DNA from 2 places in the Paenarthrobacter sp. YIM B13468 genome. Region 1 is predicted to be linked to the other one. Evidence: predicted binding sites of a transcription regulator. Region 1 holds the regulator's gene; the other holds the start of a gene.

The links. Region 1 encodes LexA, which represses DNA repair genes until DNA is damaged. Its sites were predicted from a motif close to TCGAACANNTGTTCGA; they were not measured.
Region 2: a site for LexA is predicted at 1,582-1,597, ahead of ACFX4T_RS02520 (LysM peptidoglycan-binding domain-containing protein). Genes of this name have one in related genera too.

Annotation. Positions count from the first base shown of each region.
Region 1 is NZ_JBHZPI010000020.1:38,897-43,310, reverse strand. Features, by position in the region: gene hflX (GTPase HflX) at 1-379, shown strand, start outside; gene ACFX4T_RS18115 (ATP-dependent DNA helicase) at 372-2,429, shown strand; gene lexA (transcriptional repressor LexA) at 2,439-3,182, opposite strand; gene ACFX4T_RS18105 (LysM peptidoglycan-binding domain-containing protein) at 3,537-3,896, shown strand; gene ACFX4T_RS18100 (histidinol-phosphate transaminase) at 3,974-4,414, shown strand, end outside.
Region 2 is NZ_JBHZPI010000002.1:110,980-115,393, forward strand. Features, by position in the region: gene ACFX4T_RS02515 (DEAD/DEAH box helicase) at 1-1,424, shown strand, start outside; gene ACFX4T_RS02520 (LysM peptidoglycan-binding domain-containing protein) at 1,736-2,296, shown strand; tRNA gene ACFX4T_RS02525 (tRNA-Thr) at 2,415-2,486, shown strand; tRNA gene ACFX4T_RS02530 (tRNA-Met) at 2,548-2,621, shown strand; gene ACFX4T_RS02535 (NAD(P)-binding oxidoreductase) at 2,706-3,362, shown strand; gene ACFX4T_RS02540 (Na+/H+ antiporter) at 3,460-4,414, shown strand, end outside.

The sequences.
Region 1 (4,414 bases):
AATCGCGGCAGTGCGTGCTGTCTTCACCGAGGTCGACGCCCGCAAGGTTCCGGAAATCATCGTCCTGAACAAGGTGGACGTAGCGGATCCTTTCGTGGTGGAACGCCTGAAGCAAAAGGAACCGCGGCACGCCGTGGTTTCCACCCGTACGGGCCAGGGCATTCCTGAACTCCTGGAAGAGATCAGCCGGTCCATTCCGCGGCCGGGAGTCCGCCTCGAGGTGCTGATCCCGTATGACCGCGGTGACATGGTCAACAAGCTGCACAACTCCGATTCGGAAATCCTGAGCCTCGAGCACGAGGAAAACGGAACCCGCGTGGTGGCCATGGTTCGTGAAGGATTGGCCGCCGAGCTGGAGTCATTCGTCAGCAATGGTTGAGAAGGTGGCGGCGGACGTCGTCGAGTCAGTGGGGGAGAAATTTACCCTCGAGCTGTTGGACAAAGCTGTTGCCGGGATGGGCGGTCAAAGCCGTTCAGGCCAGCACGAGATGGCACGGCAAGTCACCAGGGCGATCGAGTCCGGTGAGCATTTGCTGGTCCAGGCGGGAACGGGAACGGGTAAGTCTTTGGCCTACCTGATTCCGTTGATCGCCCATTCCATGGACAGCGACAAACCGACGCTTGTGTCCACCGCTACCTTGGCCCTGCAAACACAGATTGTGGGCCGGGACCTGCCCCGGCTGTTGGAGACCATAAGCCCGGCCCTTGAGCGTCCCGTGAACGTGGCACTCGTCAAGGGCCGGGCAAATTATGTCTGCCTGCAAAAGCTGGAGGGTGGCTTCCCCAGCGAAGAGCCGTCCGAGGGCCAACTTTTTTCCCTGGGTGAGGACACCAGCGTGCCGCATTTTGCAGCGGCGGTTGGCGGCCCGTCGTCGCAATTGGGCAAGGAAGTGGTCCGGCTCCGTGACTGGGCCGAAAAGACGGCCACGGGCGACCGCGATGAACTGATGCCGGGCGTTACCGACCGCGCCTGGCGGCAGGTCTCCGTGACGTCCATGGAGTGCCTGGGAGCGCAAAAATGCCCACTTGCCGAGGAGTGCTTTAGCGAGCAGGCACGGGCCCGGGCGGCTGAGGCCGACGTCGTGGTGACCAACCATGCCATGCTGGCCGTGAGTGCCTTCGAAGGGCTTGCTGTCCTGCCCGAGTACGACGTCGTTGTGGTTGACGAAGCGCATGAGCTGCAGGACCGGGTGACGGGGGCCGTTACCGGTCAGCTGTCCGTGGCAATGGTGCATGCCGCGGCTTCGAGCGCGCGCAAGCACACCGCTATTACCGTAGACGCCCTGAACGCGGCAGCCGATCGACTCGACATGGCCATTGCAGGAGTTCCCAATGGTTTGCTGCCCAACGGGCTCAACGACGAACAACTGGACTGCCTGGATCAACTGCGCGATGCCACCCGCGCCGCGTTATCTGACTCGAAGACTGACTCTTCAAACGCCGTCGACGGCGGGAGGCAGCTTGCGCGCTCACGGCTCATGCTCATTCTGGAACTGTGCGAGCGGATGCTCGCGGCCAAGGAGAACCGCGAAGTGGTGTGGTTCTCCAGGAACAGCACCTTCGATCCCCAGCAAGGGTACTCGCACCCGGACGAGACCGCGCCGGCACTGATCAACATCGCCCCGCTAAGCGTTGCCGGCCGGCTGCGGGAAGGCCTTTTCGCAGGGCACACTGTGGTGCTTACTTCGGCCACGTTGGCTATTGGATCTGCCTTTGAGCCCGCAGCAGGTGGCCTGGGGCTCATTGGAGATGGGGCGCCCAGCTGGACCGGGTTGGACGTCGGATCGCCTTTTGATTATCCCAAGCAGGGTGTGCTTTACGTGGCCAAACACCTGCCCAAGCCCGGCAGGGGCACTTCTCCCGAGGCACTGGATGAGCTTGAAGACCTGATCCGTGCGTCCGGTGGGGGAGCCCTGTGCCTCTTCTCCTCACGTCGGGCGGCCGAGGAAGCTGCAGACGCGATGCGCCCACGGCTGGATGTGGACATCCTCTGCCAGGGGGAATCCACCATGGCAGCACTGGTGAAGCAATTTGCTGATGAACCGGACACCTGCCTCTTCGGCACGATGTCCCTGTGGCAGGGCGTCGACGTCCCTGGCGGTTCTTGCCGCCTTGTGGTGATTGACCGCATTCCGTTCCCGAGGCCTGATGACCCGCTGATGACCGCACGCTCGCGAGCTGTTGCACAGTCCGGGGGCAACGGGTTCATGGCGGTGTCAGCTACGCACGCGGCAATTCGTCTTGCGCAGGGAGCAGGTCGCCTCATTCGTTCCACCGGCGATAAAGGCGTGGTCGCCGTCCTGGACTCACGGCTTTCCACCGAACGGTACGGCGGGTTCCTGCGGGCCGCTTTGCCGCCATTTTGGGCTACGACGGACCGCAACGTGGTGCGCGGCGTCCTGGAACGCTTGGGCGCAAAGAAAACGTAGGCGAACGCCCTAGAGGGAGCGCAGGACCGAGACGACCTTGCCCATAATGGTGGCTTGGTCTCCAAGTATCGGTTCGTACTGCGTGTTCTGGGGGAGCAGCCAGGTATGGCCGTCCCGCTGGCGGAAAGTCTTTACCGTGGCTTCGTCATCCAGGAGTGCTGCCACGATGTCGCCGTTGATGGCGTCATTCTGGCGGCGGACAACTACCCAGTCACCGTCACAAATGGCGGCATCGATCATTGAGTCCCCAGCGACCTTCAGCATGAACAGTTCGCCGTGGCCCACCAGTTGCCGGGGCAGGGGCAGGACGTCCTCAATCGTCTGGTCAGCGAGGATGGGCCCACCGGCTGCGATGCGTCCCACCAGGGGCACCATCGCGGTGTCGCTGGCACTGGCCAACTCCGTCACGGCGAGTCCGCCTGCACTGCGGAGGGTAGTAGTTGCTTCCACTCCGGGAATTGTCCCGCCGTCAAGGGTCAAAGGCATAAGTACTTCCATGGCGCGGGGGCGCTTGGGATCTCTGCGCAAGTAGCCAAGCTTCTCCAACTGGGAGAGCTGGTGCGTGACGCTGGAGAGGCTCGCGAGACCAACGGTGTCGCCAATTTCGCGCATGCTGGGCGGATACCCGTTGTCATTGACGGACCGCTGGATGGTTTCCAGGATTTTCTTCTGCCGGACAGTCAGGCTTTTGGGACTCTTTTGAGGCTGTTGGCTCCGCAGGGGTACCCCGCCGCCGGTGGCTTTCGCTGCCATGTTCGCCAATGCCCTTCCGTTCCGCCCGGTCACCGTCTGGAGTGAGCCCGGGGATGTTGGATCTGAAAAATGTCAGACCCTCCTGTTCCACTGAAACAGTGCCTGTTTCTTCACTCAAACCTAGGCCAGGCACAGGCGTTTATCAAACATTCGTTCTAGCGAGTCTCGACACCGTTCGTTGATAAGTGCTAAAAATGTCATAGCAAGGTTCGAATATGTGTTCTATAAAAGTTGAGCGGGGTTCGGATGTTCGAAGAAAGTGTTCGAATATTCGGGCCGGGTCCAACGAACGCAAGGAATTGGCAGCCAGCAGCGGGCATCCGATGCAGGCAATCGCTCAGAAGGGCTCAGCTCATGTCCGCAATCTCCACGTTCCATGAATTCCGCAACACTCCGGCTCCTGCGCGTCTCCGGCTGACCCAACGCGGCAGGATCGTGTTCTTCGGGATCCCCATCATGCTGCTCCTTGCCGCGCTGCTGAGCCTCGCCGGCTTCATTAACTCCCCGGCTAAAGCTTCTGATTCCCAAGGTCAGCTTCAGCCGCCGGTGGCCGTTACGGTTACTGTCCAGCCCGGGCAGTCCTTGTGGGGCATCGCCGGTGCGGCCGCGCCGGAGCGGGACCCGCGTGATGTCATCGCAGAAATCATTCAGTTGAACGATCTCCGCGGGGGACGCATCCAGCCCGGCCAGCAGCTGTTCGTTCCCGCCAATTGAGCGGCCGTGGGCCTATGGGTGGGCGTCTCTGGCGTCACAGTTACTCTGCAGTCGCACCGGCACCTTAAACTGTCTTGGTGAGTGACCAGCTTGAGCGACTTGACCGCCTTCCCCTTCGGACCAACCTGCGTGGATTGAGCCCCTATGGCGCGCCGCAGCTTGACGTCCCCATTTTGCTCAACGTCAACGAGAACACCCATGGCGTGCCGGCAGATGTGCAAGAGGCGATTACCCAGGCTGTTGCTGCTGCGGCCACCGGTCTGAACCGGTACCCTGACCGCGAATTCACGGAACTCCGTGAATCCCTTGCCGATTACCTCGGACACGGGCTTTCCGCGGAGAACATCTGGGCAGCCAACGGCTCCAACGAGGTCCTGCAGCAGATTATGCAGGCCTTTGGCGGTCCGGGGCGCAAAGCTCTGGGATTCCCTCCCACGTATTCCATGTACCCCCTGCTTGCCAGCGGCACGGACACCGAGTATGTCCGTGGAGTCCGAGCTGACGACTATGGCCTGGAT
Region 2 (4,414 bases), on a different contig from region 1:
TTGCGCTGTTCTCTGCCACCATGCCGGGCCAGATCCGCCGCATGTCCAAGCAGTACCTGAACAACCCTGCTGAAATCTCGGTGAAGTCCAAGACCACCACCGGTGCCAACACCAAGCAGCGCTACCTTCAGGTCATGGGCCCGCACAAGCTGGACGCCCTGACCCGCATCCTCGAGGTTGAAGACTTCGACGGCGTCATCGCCTTCGTGCGCACCAAGATGGCAACCGAGGACCTCGCTGACAAGCTGAAGGCCCGCGGTTTCCAGGCTGCCGCCATCAATGGCGACATCCCGCAGCAGCAGCGCGAACGCACTGTTGACGCGCTGAAGGAAGGCCGCATCGACATCCTCGTTGCTACCGACGTCGCAGCCCGTGGTCTTGACGTTGAGCGCATCAGCCACGTCATCAACTACGACATCCCCCACGACACCGAGTCCTACGTCCACCGCATCGGCCGTACCGGCCGTGCAGGCCGTTCCGGTGACGCGATCCTGTTCATGACTCCGCGGGAGAAGTACCTGCTGCGTTCCATCGAGAAGGCTACGCGCCACCCGGTGGAGCAGATGCACCTGCCCACGGCCGAGACCGTGAACACGCTGCGCCTGGGCAAGTTCGCTGAGCGCATCACCGAGACCCTCGAGTCCGAGGATGTTGCAGCATTCCGCGACCTCATCGCCTCCTACGAGGAAGAGCACAACGTACCGGCCTCGGAGATCGCTGCTGCACTCGCGGTCATGGCACAGGGCGGACAGCCGTTGCTGGTCAAGGAACTGCCTGCAGCTCCTGAGTACCAGAAGCGCGAACGCTCCAAGGACGGCTTCGGCTCCCGTGGTCCGACCCGTGCACTGACCGAGGGCAACGCCACCTACCGGATCGCCGTCGGACGCCGTCAGCGCGTCATGCCGGGCTCCATCGTGGGTGCGATTGCCAACGAAGGTGGCATCTCCTCCGCACAAATCGGTGGCATCGACATCCGCTCGGACCACTCCCTGGTGGAGCTCCCGGCAGACTTGAGCCCCGAGCAGCTGCGCGCACTGTCCCGTACCCGCATTGGTGGTGAACTGATCCACCTCGAGCTGGATAACGGACGCAGGCCCAACAGCGACCGTGGCAGCTACTCCGGTGGTGGCGCCGGTGGCCGTGGTGGCTATGGCGACCGCGAAAACCGTGGTGGCGGCAACTTCAAGGGCAGCGGTGGGTTCAAGAAGGACTTCCGCAAGTCCGAAGGTGGCGAGCGTTCCTCTGCCGACCGCGGCGGCCGCACGTACAGCGACCGCTCCGAGCGCACTGCAGGCAGCTTCGGCGATCGCGATCGCGGCCAGTCCAGCGGCTCCCGCTTCGGCGGACACGGCGACGGCGCCCGCAAGCCCCGCAGCGGCGGCGAAGGCGGACACCGCGACTTCAACCGCAAGGGCAAGTGGTAAAGAGTAAGTAGTTCCCGTCAGGGGGTCGGCTTTCGGGTCGGCCCCCTGTGGCGTTTAATCCCCTCAATCCCTGCCCTTGTTCGATATACGGCGCCTTGTACGTCGGGTATGTCGAACAAGACCGGGATTTGTGTACCCGTCCACAGAGCCCTGCCCATGAAATAGCTGCTTGACCGCCCCTGCAGGCCGTGCAGGCCTCGGAAGTCTTGGAAGCCTTGGAACGGCCGGAGTGCCGCCGTACGATCGAGGTGCTACGCGTGGCGTAGCTGCGAAGAGCCTGACGGTCGCACGCTGAATGTAGGAGGGTTCCGATGGGATTGCTCGACAACTTGAAGAAGAACCTGGGCCTTGGTGAGAAAGATCACCCAAGCACGGATGCCAGTGTGGTGGATGCCGGTGAAAAGGATCACGGGAACCAAGGTGCGGCCACCATGCCGGACATCTCAGTTGATCCAGCTGACCAGCCGGCTGCCGACCCCTCCGCTGTGGCCCAGGCGGCAGAGGATGCTGCCGCCGTCGATGCTTCTGCTTCGAGCAAAGCCGATGCAGAAGCCGCTGCAGCCCAGGCCGCGGAACAGCAGGCGGCAGCCAACGCTGCGGGCGCTCAGATCGCCGAGCAGGCGGGCGTGGAGCCGGAAGCCCCGGAGGTCCAGCCAATGGCCCAGCAGGCAGCCTCTGAGGCCGCAGCCGAGGCAGGACAACGTGGTCCGGTCGCCCCGCGCGTCACGGAGGTCGTGGTGGAGCCCGGCGACACCATGAGGGGCATCGCTGCGCAGTTCGGGGTGGACCTCGGAGCCCTGATCGCGACGAATGCTGACACCGTGCCCAACCCGGACCTCATCTACCCCGGACAGGTGCTCCGGCTGCCCTGATTTGGGCGGTATCTGGATCAGGAAAATGGCGTCTGCGCAAATTGTGTCGGCGCCGTTTTTCCCCGGTTTTTCGCCGATTTGTAGCTTCTGAAAACGTCCGGTAGAGTATTTACTCGTTGCCCCCCTAGCTCAGTGGTAGAGCGCGTTCTTGGTAAGAACGAGGTCACCGGATCGATTCCGGTGGGGGGCTCTGAATGAGGGCCTGTGTCAAGGCGGTTTTGACCGGCTTGACACAGGTTTTTCTCATTCGTGGCGGTGTAGCTCAGTTGGTTAGAGCGCACGACTCATAATCGTGAGGTCGGGAGATCGAGCCTCCCCACCGCTACAGAGCAAGACCCCGCAGGTATCATCTGCGGGGTCTTTTCGTTTGCCCGTCGGCGCCGCCTTCCATCTGGGACAGAATGGGTGCATGAGCCGAATCGCAATCATTGGCGGCCACGGCAAAGTGGCCCTTCATTTATCCCGGATTCTTAGTGGCGAAGGTCACGATGTCACGTCGTTCATTCGAAATCCCGACCATGTGGCAGATGTCACGGAGACTGGAGCCGCTGCGCAGGTACTGGACGTGGAAAACTCGACGACGGCGGAACTCGCCCAGGCGCTGAAGGGCCACGACGCCGTGGTCTGGTCGGCGGGGGCCGGTGGGGGCAACCCGGCCAGGACGTATGCCGTGGACCGGGACGCCGCGATCCGATCCATGGACGCGGCCAAGGAAGCCGGCGTTAAGCGTTACGTGATGGTGTCCTACATAGGAAGTGCAAAGGATCACGGCATTCCCCAGGACCACCCTTTCTTCCCTTACGCAGAGTCCAAAGCAGCGGCCGATGACTACCTGCGCAGTAGCGGCCTGGATTGGACGGTGCTGGGACCCGGAACCCTGACAGAGGAGCCGGCGTCCGGGTTGATCGAAGTCAACCCGGCAAACCCTGGCAACGGCACCGGGACGTCCCGTGCCAACGTCGCCCTGGTGGCCGCTGCCGTCCTGGAACTTCCTGGCACTATCCACCGGACCATCACTTTCAAGGATGGAACAGTTGACGTGGTGGATGCCCTGACCGCGGATTAACGTGGCAAGGCATCCGTGGACCCCGGGATAGGTTGGTAGGTAGCTTCCGCAGGCCAGGCCTGGGGAAAGCTCGTACAACTTCTGGGGAAGCGGGAACATGGATCAGCTGGCACTCATTATCGGATTGCTGCTTGCCACGGTGCTGGCCGTCGGCTTGGGGGACAGGCTTCGGCTTCCTTATCCGGTCCTGATGCTGCTCCTGGCTGTTGCACTAACGTTCATACCAGGCTTCCCTGAGTTTGAGATTTCACCGGAACTGATCCTGCCGATCTTCCTCCCACCGTTGCTCTTTGCCACTGCGCAGAAGAGTTCCTGGGCCGTTTTCCGCGTGCGGTGGCGGACGCTGCTACTCATGGCTGTCGCCTTGGTGGTGGTTTCCACCGCGGTGGTGGCTGGTGCTGCATGGCTCATGATTCCTGGCATCGGGATTCCGGCAGCGATTGCCCTGGGAGCCATGGTTGCGCCGCCGGACCCCGTTGCAGTGGAGTCCGTGGCTGGCCGGGTTCACATGCCCAGGCGGCTCATTACCGTTCTGCAGAGCGAGGGCCTTTTCAATGACGCCGCCGCCATCGTGATCTTCCAGGCAGCGGTTGCCGCTACGGTCTCCGGTAGCGAGGTGGGGCCTAATGTCATCCTGCAGTTCGTGGTGGGTGCGGCCTTGGCGGTGGTCATCGGCATCGCCATGGGCTGGCTGACGAAGTTCATTACCAAGCTTGTGACGTCCATGGTGGCACGCAGCGCGGTCACGCTCGTGGTTCCGTTTGCTGCGTACATCCTGGCGGAAGAGCTGCACGCGTCAGGTGTGGTGGCCGTCGTCGTGACCGCCTTGGAACTGCAACGGCACGCACGGCCGCAGGACGCTGCTGAGCGCATCACGCGGACAGCGTTCTGGGACGTGGTGGAGCTTCTGGCGACCGGACTGGCCTTCGGCCTGGTGGGCTTGGAGATCCGCCACGTCATCCGTGACGAGGGGACGGCGATTTTCGGGATGATCGGCGTTGCCGTGGTGATTTGTGTCCTGGTGTTCGTTGTTCGTTACCTATGGCTCGGTC